Regions from separate parts of the Priestia sp. 53B2 genome, predicted to be linked through region 1. Evidence: riboswitches for the same ligand, from Rfam matches in the RefSeq annotation. Region 1 holds a riboswitch; each other region holds the start of a gene.

The links. A riboswitch is a leader RNA that binds a small molecule or an ion and turns the genes downstream of it on or off. The one in region 1 is predicted to bind S-adenosylmethionine.
Region 2: linked by a shared signal. The riboswitch ahead of metK (methionine adenosyltransferase) and the one ahead of mtnK (S-methyl-5-thioribose kinase) in region 1 are both predicted to bind S-adenosylmethionine.
Region 3: linked by a shared signal. The riboswitch ahead of ACN6NE_RS03595 (BMP family lipoprotein) and the one ahead of mtnK (S-methyl-5-thioribose kinase) in region 1 are both predicted to bind S-adenosylmethionine.

The regions. Positions count from the first base shown of each region.
Region 1 covers NZ_JBLZXA010000020.1:605,204-609,463, reverse strand. The annotation lists gene ACN6NE_RS17215 (pyridoxal phosphate-dependent aminotransferase) at 1-730, opposite strand, end outside; gene ACN6NE_RS17210 (carbon-nitrogen family hydrolase) at 843-1,625, shown strand; SAM riboswitch class I at 1,717-1,867, shown strand; gene mtnK (S-methyl-5-thioribose kinase) at 2,003-3,175, shown strand; gene mtnA (S-methyl-5-thioribose-1-phosphate isomerase) at 3,211-4,260, shown strand, end outside.
Region 2 covers NZ_JBLZXA010000008.1:1,078,283-1,082,542, forward strand. The annotation lists gene ACN6NE_RS08890 (phosphatase PAP2 family protein) at 1-5, shown strand, start outside; gene ACN6NE_RS08895 (glycosyltransferase family 4 protein) at 24-1,169, shown strand; gene metK (methionine adenosyltransferase) at 1,202-2,404, opposite strand; SAM riboswitch class I at 2,536-2,653, opposite strand; gene pckA (phosphoenolpyruvate carboxykinase (ATP)) at 3,028-4,260, shown strand, end outside.
Region 3 covers NZ_JBLZXA010000008.1:54,830-59,089, forward strand. The annotation lists gene ACN6NE_RS03590 (ABC transporter ATP-binding protein) at 1-642, opposite strand, end outside; gene ACN6NE_RS03595 (BMP family lipoprotein) at 725-1,735, opposite strand; SAM riboswitch class I at 1,811-1,917, opposite strand; gene ACN6NE_RS03600 (hypothetical protein) at 2,250-2,408, shown strand; gene ACN6NE_RS03605 (YjgB family protein) at 2,831-3,403, shown strand; gene ACN6NE_RS03610 (GNAT family N-acetyltransferase) at 3,431-4,260, opposite strand, start outside.

The DNA of each region.
Region 1 (4,260 bases):
TATACGTTTTAGAAAGAGTATAAATTTCAATTCCCGTCTCTTTTGCACCAGGAGTCTGTAAAAAGCTGATTGGCTTTTTACCATCAAATCCAATTGCTCCGTATGCAAAGTCGTGTACCACACAAATATCGTGCTTGGCAGCAAATGCCACGGTGTCTTCAAAAAATTCTGCCGTTGCCACTGCACCAGTAGGATTATTCGGATAGTTTAAAAACATGAGCTTTGCCTGTTCTTTAGCACTTTCACTTATCTCTTCGTATACGGGTAGAAAATGATTTTCAGCCGTGAGCGGCATCACTTCCATCTTGGCTTTTGCAAGCTCTACTCCAGACCAGTAATCAGGATATCCAGGATCCGGAACCAGCACCGTATCTCCAGGGTTTAATAAGCACTGCGGAATTTCAACAAGTCCACCCTTTCCGCCAAACAAAATAGCTACTTCTTTTTCAGGATCCACATCAACACCATATTCTCGCTTATAAAAAGTCGCAACGGCCTCTTTTAAAAACTTGTGCCCCCGAAATGGAGAATATTTATGATGCATAGGATTAGCACTTGCTTTTTGCAGTGTTTCTACAATATGTGAAGGAGTAGGCTGATCAGGATTTCCCTGCCCTAAGTTAATAACGTCGTGCCCTTGGGCCATTACTTTTCCTACCTTGCCTACAAGTGATGCAAAAAATTGTTTTGGTAAACTTTTTAATAGTTCCGATTGCTCAAATTGTTTCATCATCGCACACCTTCTCAAAAAATTCTTGAAATTCTAGTCACAAATAATATATTGTAATACTCAACTTGTAAAGTCATTTTTTTCAACTACTAAAAAAAGGACGGATGATAAAGTGAGTGTAAAAATTACGTGTTTGCAGCTTGATATTGCGTTTGGAAACCCAACTAAAAACCGAAAATATATCGAACAAAAAATGACGGAAGCCCTGAAAGAAAACCCTGATATCCTTGTACTTCCTGAGCTATGGGATACAGCTTATGATTTGACCCGGCTAGACGAAATTGCAGATGATGAAGGGCAGCAAGCCAAGCAATTAATCTCTCAGTTTGCTAAAACGAACGAAGTAAATATTGTGGCAGGTTCGATCGCGAAAAAAACAGAGCAAGGCGTCACAAATACGATGTATATTTTTGACCGAAAAGGTCGTGAAGTATCACAATACAGTAAACTGCACTTATTTAAATTAATGGATGAACACCTGTATTTAGAAGCAGGAACAGCAAAAAATCTTTTTACACTTGAACAGTCACTGTGCGCAGGAGTTATTTGTTACGATATTCGTTTCCCAGAATGGATTCGGGTTCATACTAGCAGCGGAGCAGAAGTCTTGTTTGTTGTCGCTCAGTGGCCGGCTCCAAGACTTGCTCACTGGAAAGCCCTGCTCATTAGCCGTGCAATCGAAAATCAATGCTATGTAATCGCGTGTAATCGTGTAGGCCAAGATCCTAATAACACATTTGCCGGACATTCCTTAGTCATCGATCCGTGGGGAGAAATAATCGCTGAAGCTGGCGATAGCGAAGAACTTTTAAGTGCTGACGTTAACCTGGAACTTGTAAAAGAAATTCGCAAACAAATTCCTGTCTTTACAGATCGCCGTACAGAATTTTATTAATTATGTATTGACAGCCGTTTTTTTGCATGATACGATTTTCACCAGATATCATAAAATATTCAAACAAATCAAAATTGAATAAGTAATCGTACTCTTATCAAGAGTTGGCTGAGGGATTTGGCCCTGTGAAGCCCAGCAACCGACCGTCATTCCATCCTAAGATGGATCACACCCGTAAAACATGTTTTACAAAGGCACGGTGCTAATTCCAACAGAAAGTAATTCTTTCTGGCAGATAAGAGGTTTGAACACTACAATCAAGCCTCTTTCCAACGAAAGAGGCTTTTATATTTTCTAAAATTATAAAAGCCTCCATATATTCTTAAACCTATTAACTTAGTAAACAAATCAGTTTAATAAACTATGGAGGGATTCCGATGTCAATAACAAAAACAGAGAAGTATCAGCCTTTAACAGAAATTTCAGCAATCAAACTTGTGAAAAAGCTAGGTCTTTTTGATGCCACAGAAGCATTGACTGCCCGTGAAATTGGTGACGGAAACTTAAACCTCGTCTTTCACATCATAAATGATCAAACGAATAAATCCATTATCGTCAAACAAGCACTTCCCTATGCAAAAGTTGTAGGCGAAAGCTGGCCTCTATCCTTGAACCGTGCCACAATTGAAAGCAATGCACTTAAGCAATTCGGTGCATTTACGCCAGAACTTGTGCCCGCTGTTTATTACCACGATGAAACGCTTGCTGTTACGGTCATGGAAGATCTGTCTCATTTAACGATTTCTCGCGCCGGACTTATTCAAGGTGAAAGTTATCCTCTGCTCTCACAGCATATCGGTTCTTTTTTAGGACATATTGCGTTCAAAACGTCTGATTTCGCCTTAAAGCCTCAGGATAAAAAAGAAGAAGTTGTTAAGTACAGCAACCCGGACTTATGCAATATTACGGAAGATTTAGTTTTTACAGATCCTTTTTTTGATATTGATACAAATGAATTTGAAAAAGCGCTGCGTCCTGATGTAGAAGAATTGTGGAATGATGGTGAGGTAAAGCTACAAGCAGCAAAATTAAAATATAAATTTTTAACAAATGCGCAAACGTTAATCCACGGTGATTTACATACAGGCAGCATCTTTGCTAGCAGTCAAGAAACGAAAGTGATTGATCCTGAGTTTGCTTTTTACGGTCCGTTTGGATTCGATTTAGGGCAATTTGTTGCGAATTTATTTTTAAATGCTCTTTCTCGAGAAACAAATCGCGAACCGTTATTTGCACACATTACGAACACATGGAACGTATTCAAAGATACCTTTACTGCGCTTTGGCATTCTGAAAACACTGAACCTTTCGCTAAAGATGAGCGCTTATTACATGAAATTTTAACGCTAACGTGGCAAGATGCTGTTGGATATGCAGGATGTGAAATCATTCGACGTACGATTGGCTTAGCTCACGTGGCGGACTTAGACGAAATTTCTTCAGAGGAAAGAAAAATTAACGCTAAACGTACTGCGTTAAAAATTGGACGCTATTTGCTTCTGCACCAACAAGACGTTTCACCAAATGAATTTGAACATTTACTTCGATAACGAATAATGCACACAATGAAAGGATCGGTATCAGCATGACAAATACACTATCACTTCCGCGCTCAGTGGAATGGAATGAATCATATATTACTTTATTAGATCAGCAGCAGCTTCCTGGCAAAGTTGAATATATTAAGCTGCAAACCATTAAAGACGTATGGGACGCTATCACTACCTTGAAAGTACGCGGAGCCCCTGCAATTGGCATTACGGCGGCTTTTGGTCTTGCTCTTTCTGCACTTAGCTATGACACAGATTCAGTCAAAGAATTTAACAAAAAGCTAGCTCTTGATCAACAGTATTTAGCTAGTTCACGCCCTACTGCCGTCAATTTATTTTGGGCATTGGAGCGCGTAGCGAAAAGCGCTGAGTCCGCTTCGTCCGTTAATGAAGCTAAAACAAAAGTTGTTCATGAAGCTATTCAAATTCAAGTAGAAGATGAAGAAACGTGCTACCGAATTGGAGATCATGCTCTTTCTTTATTTAAAAAGAAAGATAAAATTATGACAATATGTAATGCTGGTTCAATTGCTACAGCTTATTATGGAACAGCCTTAGCACCTTTTCACTTGTCTAAGCAGCGCGATATTCCGCTTGAAGTATTTGCCTGTGAAACAAGACCCGTTCTTCAAGGTTCTCGCTTAACAGCATGGGAACTTCAGCAGTCGGGAGTGGACGTTACGCTGATTACGGATAATATGGCCGCTCATACAATTAAAACAAAAGGAATTAATGGGATTATTGTAGGTGCTGACCGCATTGCAGCAAATGGCGATACGGCTAACAAAATTGGAACATATGGACTTGCTCTTTTAGCGAAAGCGTTCGGTATTCCATTTTACGTAGCAGCGCCGCAGTCCACATTTGATTTATCTATTCAAGATGGAAGCAGCATCCCTATTGAAGAACGTTCACCTAAAGAAGTAACGCACATTGGAGATACACAAATTGCTCCAGACGGAATCTCTGTGTACAATCCAGCTTTTGATGTGACGCCAAGCGAACTGATTACGGCCATTATTACAGAGCATGGAATTATCCATTCCCCGTCTTTTGAATCCATTCAAAAAGTTTTGCTGCAATCT
Region 2 (4,260 bases), on a different contig from region 1:
CTTAATTGATAGGAGGAGTACTAATGAGAATTGCTTTATTTACGGATACATTTGCTCCAGAAGTTAACGGAGCTGCTAAAACACTTTATCAGTTTACCCAGTATGTCAAATCAAAGCAAATTCCCATCCAGGTATTTGCTCCTGAATTTGCTCATGATCAGTCATTTTCAACGTATGTTCACCGTTCGCCCAGCATGCCGTTTTTCCTTTATCCAAACAGCCGCTTTTCATTGCCAAACGTTCTAAAAATTAAAAAGCAGCTGCAGGAATTCAATCCTTCTATTATTCATTTGGCCACTCCTTTTACAATGGGGCTTTGCGGCTCCTATTACGGGAAAAGATTAGGTGTTCCTCTTGTCGGCTCTTATCATACCAATTTTGATGATTATTTATCTCACTATGAACTTGAAAAAATGCGTGTACCACTGCAAAAATATATGAAATGGTTTTATAAACCTGTACAAAAAATATTCGCTCCCTCTGAAGTGACCAAACAGCAGCTAGAAGAACAAGGGTTTCACAACGTATCTATTTGGTCGCGAGGAGTAAATCATAAATTATTTCATCCCCACTATGACCGCTTTGATATTCGTATTAAATATAATATTAAAAAGCCCTACATTTTAACGTATGTAGGAAGATTAGCTAAAGAAAAGAACGCTGATTTTTTAATAAAAATCGCACGATCTCTACCGGATCATATCCGCCATCAAATTCACTGGGTTATTGTGGGAGACGGCCCTTTAAAAGAACAAATGCAGCAGCAAGCATCTGAGCATATGACATTTACAGGCTTCCTTGAAGGTAAGCAACTTGCTCATATCTATTCATCATCTGATTTGTTTGTTTTTCCTTCAGAAACAGAAACCTTCGGAAATGTTGTACTGGAGTCTCTTGCTTCTGGAACTCCTGTAGTGGCAGCAAATGCAGGAGGAGTTAAACAGATGGTTCAGCACGGGCGAAACGGCTACCTTTGCAAACCTCACTCCTTAGAAGAATTCAGTTCGGCTATTACAGGTTTACTCGATGATTTGCACCAGCGGCTTCACTTTGGCCATGCAGCGAGACACTATGCTCTTACTCAATCATGGGACGCCATTTTTCAGCATTTGCTTTCAGAATATGAAGGTGTCGTAGAAAAATCTGCTGAAGGTATTCAATGGGCATAAAAAAAATCTCCGTTTTCACGGAGATTTTTTTATTATTTAGCTAAAGCTTGAGTTTTTAATACTTCCGCTTTGTCTGTGAACTCCCAAGGAAGCTCCACATCCGTACGACCAAAGTGGCCGTAAGCTGCTGTTTGCTTATAAATTGGGCGACGTAAATCAAGCATTTTAATGATGCCTGCTGGACGTAGGTCAAAGTTTTTGCGTACTACGTCTACTAGTACTTCTTCAGAAACTTTTCCTGTACCGAATGTATCAATTGAAATAGATACTGGTTGTGCAACACCAATTGCATATGCTAGTTGTACTTCACATTTATCAGCAAGATCAGCTGCTACAATATTTTTCGCAACATAACGAGCTGCATAAGCTGCTGAACGGTCTACTTTTGTTGCGTCCTTACCAGAGAATGCACCGCCGCCGTGACGAGCATATCCGCCGTAAGTATCAACGATAATTTTACGACCAGTTAAACCAGCATCTCCTTGAGGACCGCCGATTACGAAACGTCCTGTTGGGTTAATGAAATACTTTGTATTTTCATCAATTAACTCGTTTGGAACAACTGGATTAATAACATATTCTTTTAAGTTACGTTGAATTTGCTCTAACGTTACTTCTGGATGATGCTGAGTTGAAATAACAATTGTATCGATGCGAACAGGTTTGTTGTTTTCATCATATTCAACCGTTACTTGTGTTTTACCATCCGGGCGAAGGTAAGGAAGAATTTCTTCTTTACGTACTTCTGTTAGACGGCGAGCAAGTTTATGAGCTAATGAAATTGGAAGAGGCATTAATTCTTTTGTTTCGTTACATGCATAACCAAACATTAACCCTTGGTCTCCAGCTCCGATTGCTTCGATTTCTTCATCTGACATTTGACCTTCACGTGCTTCTAACGCTTGGTCTACACCAGCAGCGATATCAGCTGACTGCTCGTCGATAGATGTTAATACTGCACAAGTTTCAGCATCAAATCCGTATTTTGCACGAGTATAGCCAATTCCTTTAATTGTTTCACGAACTGTTTTAGGAATATCCACGTAAGTAGAAGTTGTAATTTCACCACTTACTAAAACTAAACCAGTTGTTACGCTTGTTTCACAAGCAACACGAGCATTTGGATCCTTTGCTAGGATAGCATCAAGAATTGAGTCAGAAATTTGGTCACAAATTTTATCGGGATGTCCCTCTGTAACAGATTCTGACGTGAACAGACGACGTTGTGTTGACATCAGTTTTCCTCCTTATAAATACGATACATTGTGATACGGTACTCATTCCCTTATTTTCATTACACGTTAAAAAATATAAAAAACCTTTCCTTGTATCGAGGAAAGGTATCAAATTCTACATAAGCCTTTCACTCTTATCGATCAAGGTTGTGCCCTTGCATCAGGTTAGCACCTTATCGTCTACACAAAAAAATGACGATGGTTGCTGGGTTTCATAGGGCCTGTCCCTCCACCAGCTCGGGATAAGAGAGTATCCGTTCAAGGACATATAATACATGAAAAAGCGCTTCACTGTCAACAACATTCAAATGGAAATCATCTCTTTATGTTTGAATCTGTTTTAATGTAACATACTCAAATTCCGAAATAGTACATCTTATTAAGAATCATCACTAAGTTTAGTTAATAAGACAGATCAAAATGAGGCTTTCACTTAAAACAGCTTCACTTTTTTCGCTCCTAGCACATATACATGTGTCTAAAATAGGTATAACGTACATTTTTTTATAATACACAAACATTTTTAGTTAAATAGTATAGAATAATTAAATAAATGTGTTATACTAATTATAAATTTCAAACATTAATGAATAAATAATAGCTAAAAAAGGAAGGTAGTGCACATGAGTACTGTTGATATGTCTATCGAATTAAATGGTTTGCTTCAATTAAAAACAACAAAACACCAATTATCTGTTCCACAACTTGTTGAAAAAATTCTAGCTCGACGCGAAGGAACGCTGACTTCTACAGGTGCTGTGTCAGTCGAAACCGGAAAATATACAGGTCGCTCTCCTTTAGATAAATTTATTGTAAGCGATGCTGTGTCTTCAAAAACGGTTGAATGGGGACCTGTCAATCAGCCAATTTCTGCTCAGCGATTCGATGCGCTATACAAAAAAGTCTTAACCCACTTAAAGAAGCAGGATGAACTTTTTGTTTTTAATGGATATGCTGGAGCTGATAAAAAGTATCAGTTACCAATTCAAGTAGTTAATGAATTTGCATGGCACAACCTATTCGCTCAGCAGTTATTCATTCGCCCTTCAGCCGAACAAAAAACAAATGATGATGTGAAGCCGTTTACAATTGTAGCAGCTCCAACGTTCAAAGCTGATCCTGAAACAGACGGGACGAATTCTGAAACCTTCATTATTCTTTCGTTAGAGCGACGCATCGTGCTAATTGGAGGAACTGAATACGCTGGTGAAATGAAAAAATCTATTTTCTCAGTGATGAACTTCTTGCTTCCTCAAAACAATATTCTATCCATGCACTGTTCTGCTAACGTAGGAGAAGAAGGTGACGTTGCATTATTCTTTGGTTTATCTGGAACGGGTAAAACAACGCTTTCTGCTGATGCAAACCGTCGTTTAATCGGAGATGACGAGCACGGTTGGTCAAGCTCTGGTGTATTTAATATTGAAGGAGGATGCTACGCGAAGTGCATTCAGCTTTCCGAAGAAAAAGAACCGCAAATTTTCAATGCAATTCGCTTCGGCGCCGTACTGGAAAATGTAGTGTTAAATCAAAATACGAAAGTAGCAGATTACAATGATAATAGTTTAACAGAGAATACTCGTGCCGCTTATTCAATTGACTCTATTGATAATACGGTATTGCCAAGCGTTGCTGGGCATCCTACAGCTATTGTCTTTTTAACTGCTGATGCCTTCGGCGTCTTGCCTCCAATCAGCAAGCTTACAAAAGAACAAGCGATGTACCATTTTCTGAGCGGATACACTAGTAAGTTAGCTGGAACAGAGCGCGGCGTAACATCGCCACAGGCTACTTTCTCTACATGCTTTGGTGAGCCTTTCTTACCTCTTGCTCCAACAACTTATGCAGAAATGCTA
Region 3 (4,260 bases), on a different contig from region 1:
TCGAAGAACCGTAATGCGGTCCGCTACTTCCATCACTTCTTGCAGCTTATGTGTAATAATAATGATACTTTTACCTTGAGAAGCTAAAAAACGGATTGTTTTTAATAGTTCCTTCACTTCATGAGGAGTAAGAACGGCGGTAGGCTCGTCTAAAATAATGATTTCTGCTCCTTGATACAGCACTTTTAAAATTTCAATTTTTTGCTGTTCTCCAATTGAGCAATGTTTTACTTTCTTATGAACATCTACTGAAATTTGATAGGTTTGGGTTAATTGCTGTACATCTGCTTTCGCCTGCCTTCTATTAAAAAAGAGGCCTTTCTTTGGCTCATGCCCCAAGACAATGTTTTCAGCCACTGTAAAATGAGGAAAAACCATAAAATGCTGATGCACCATGCCTATTCCATTTTTGATCGCATCTGCAGGAGATGAAAACGAGACGGTTTTCCCATGTAGCTGAATACTTCCTGAACTCGGCTTTTCCATTCCGTAAAGCATTCTCATCAACGTCGTTTTTCCAGCGCCATTTTCTCCAACCAGCGCGTGGACCTCGCCTTTTTTCAGTTTAAAGGACACGTTATCATTTGCTAAAAATGAACCGTATTTCTTCGTCAAATTCGTTAACTGCAGCAGCTCACTCATTCTATTCATTGCTCCTTTCCCCATTAGGATTTTTTCAAAAATAAGAAAGAGAAGCCAGCCTTACTCGACTTCTCTTTTCAACTCACTTTGCTAACGGATCTTTTACCACTGTTTTTCCATCAATAATCGAATCTTTAATTTCTTTTAATTGTTCAATTACATCTTGCCCTACAAAGTCATTAAGAGGCGTCTTGCTGTCTTGAGTCACATACGTTAACCCAACACCTTTTTCTTTTAAGCCGTATGTCACTACGCCCGATTTAAATTTGTCATTTGCCAGTGCTTCTACCGTTTCATAAGCTGCCGCATCAGATCCTTTTAACTGCGATAAAACGATATGCTCAGGATCTACTTCCGTGCGGTCAATATCTTGGCCTGCCGTATAAAAACCCTTTTCTTTTGCTGCTTCAAATACACCCAAGTCGCCTACCGCTGAAGCTCCGGCGATAAAGTCAGCTCCTTTTGAAGCCTGTAAAATAGCAAGTTCTTTTGCTTTAGCTGGATCGGAGAAGCTTCCAACATAGTTTACTAGAAACTCTGCTTTTGGATTTGTTGATTGTAATCCTTCTTTAAAACTTACCGTCCATTTTTTTAATAATGGAATATCATCAGCTGCAACCATTCCTACTTTATTCGTTTTTGTAACCAATCCTGCCGCTGCTCCTAATAGATATGAAGCTTCTTGTTCACGGAATACAACGCTTCTTACATTTGGTAAATCGACCACTGTATCAATAATCGCAAATTGACGCTGCGGGTTTTCTTGAGCTACTTTTTTCAACGCATCTTCGGATTCAAAAGAAGATGTAATAATCAAGTCATAGTTTTCTGCTACGGCAGCACGCAAGTTACTTTCAATGGCTGCTTGATCCGTAGACTCAATTGTCTTTACATCAATGTTATACTTCTTCCCAGCGCGTTTTGCTCCATCATCCATTTGTTGAAAAAACGGGTTAACCCCAATCTTTTCAGGTAAAACAAGAGCAATTCGCTTCTTTCCTTCCTCTTCGCTTCCACTACTTTTTGTGCTTTTGGACTGACAGCCAGTTACGAGTAGTACAAGCGCAACTGCTAAAATAAGAAATCTCTTCATTTAACTTACTCCCCCTATAATATAAAAAAAGCTCTTCCTTTATAAAAAGGAAGAGCTCGTTAACCAAACGTCTCTTCCTCATCTTCAAGAACATACTGTTCTTAAGGATTTGGCACCATTCTGTCATAGACAGCGGTTGCCGGGTTTCACAGGGCCAGTCCCTCCACCTCTCTTGATAAGGAAAACAATAGCTATTTGTTTTATGTAATATAGTCAATATTAATAGTTTTTTAACAATTGTCAATATTATTTTTCTTTTTCACGCAAAAAAACTTTAAAAACAGATAGGATTATACGGTTTTAGTCTACTAAAATACAGATCAATCTTCTAAATTAATCATCGTATTCCTTCCTCCTAGCAAAGCGCTTACGGTAAGTCTGCTAGTCTTCTAGAAGGGTCATGTGTAGCAGAGCACTTTTATTATATCTCTTTTGTTAATCCACTATCGATTGAAATCACTTCACCAAGAATGTTAGACTTTTCCTCAGCGATATTTTTTAAGAGGTGTTAACGTTGAAATTGATAAAAGAATTATCTGGAGTAGCCCTTGGATTCATTATCGCTTTGGCGGTATCAAAAATATTTTTTGATACCCCAACCAATGTTGAAATCGTAGTTATTTTTATTACTAGTATTGCAGTAACAGGGATAGCAAGAGCAAAACTAAGGTAAGATAATCTAACTAAAAAACACCACCTTGTATTCATAGGGTGGTGTTTTCTTTTAGTTGCTTTAGTATATAGTAATCTCGGTTAATACCTAATATTTTATAATGAATTAGAATCCTCTCTATATTACGTTTTTTACCTAATAAAGGAATAGAAACCAATCTTTTCACCTATGATAAATGAATTGTTTTTTACTTTTTACTTTAACTGACGTTTACATTCTAAAAGACGTGTTAAATTATATATATCAGTTACCAACTCAACTAAGACTCCTTGACTACTCCCACAAGGGTTCACCTATGCGGATGCTGCCTGCCCCGCAAGGGAGGGCGGCAAACGCTTAGGTCTAGCAGCTCCGACCCACCTGCCCTTTAGGTGGGCCAGAGTTGCTAAATCCATATATACTAAGGAGGAAAAATTGTAAAAATGAAACAGCGATTATCAAAAGCAGCTGCTGCTGCAACGATTACAGGAATTGCTGCTTTTGGATTTGCTCCTGTCGCTCAGTTTGATACACCAACACATGCAGCTACCTCTCAAGAAACAAGCAGTCAAACAGCTGTAAAAAACATTAATGAAATTTATAATGCGGCGGTGCAAGGTGAAGTGCCACGCTTAACAGCAGACTTAAAAATTGGTAAAAGCCTTCGTCAAGATGTCCGTGATCAGTTCGGTCCGCCGCCTGAAGGTTCATCAAACAACTTTGACTACTATCATGCGGAAATGGGTCACCCTGGATATGCATTTGGCTATGACCAAAATAACGTCATTAACGAAATCCGCTATTTTGGTACAAATGTAGAGCGTCAAACAAATCTAGGCTCCATCACGCAAGCTAACTTAAAGAAAGAATTAGGTCAGCCGAACTTTACAAGTAAAGTAAAAGGTGATGGTGCGACTCAAACAAAGTACACGTATCATGCCGGCGCCTATGATCTTGAATTTATTTTTGACGATACCAAAACGTTAAATCACGTAAACTTAGTTGAAAAGCCTTAAGTAATAGAAAAAGTAGCAGACAGCCTGCTACTTTTTTTCATGAAATAAAACCAATGCTGAATCGGCTACGTGTTCATACCCAATCTCCATATAAATCTTGTTAGACGTAGGATTTGTCATATCTGTGTATAGACTTGTTGTTTGAAACCCTTCGTCTAGCATAAGCTGAGAAAGTGCGGACACACAGCTTGAGGCATAGCCTTTTTTACGTGCTTCAAGAGGCGTGTACACATAGTTAATCGTAATATTATGAGCTGTTGGACGCGCGGCATTTGCCATGGATACGTACTTGCCATTCACTTCCCATAAAAATAACCGTCCTGCTTTAATAAAAGCTTCTCCTGTTTTGACAGCTTGTTCTTTCGATATAGGCTCCCCAATGATATACATAAACTCTCGAACCCACTCCGTTACGAGCGAAAGGTGCTCCAACCTTGCTTTTACCAGCATTCCTTCAGCATCCGCAGCTTTTTTTATTTTGTCTAACCGGTAAATACGCTGATCCATTTTCAAAGAAGCTTCTTGATTTTTTAGCGTTGCTAGTTTTTGAGAAAGATATAAAACTGTTTGTCTTTCTCCAACTAAGCCCGGTATGTCGATTTCTTGTAACAGCTCCGCCGCTTCGCTTAGTTCACGCTCCGTTAGCTTCTGTATTTGAGACAGGATGATTTGCTTAGGATGGGTTTGCAGTAATACTAGCGCAACACAGCTGTCTTTTAAAATAACACCCATAAAATTTGGTTTGCTGCTTTCATTTAAGCTGTGTAAAATGCCAAGCGCTAAGTTATGAAGAATTTCATTTTTCGCTAAAAGCGGTTCTACATGGTTTTTAAACTCCTGCACTTCTATATATCTAT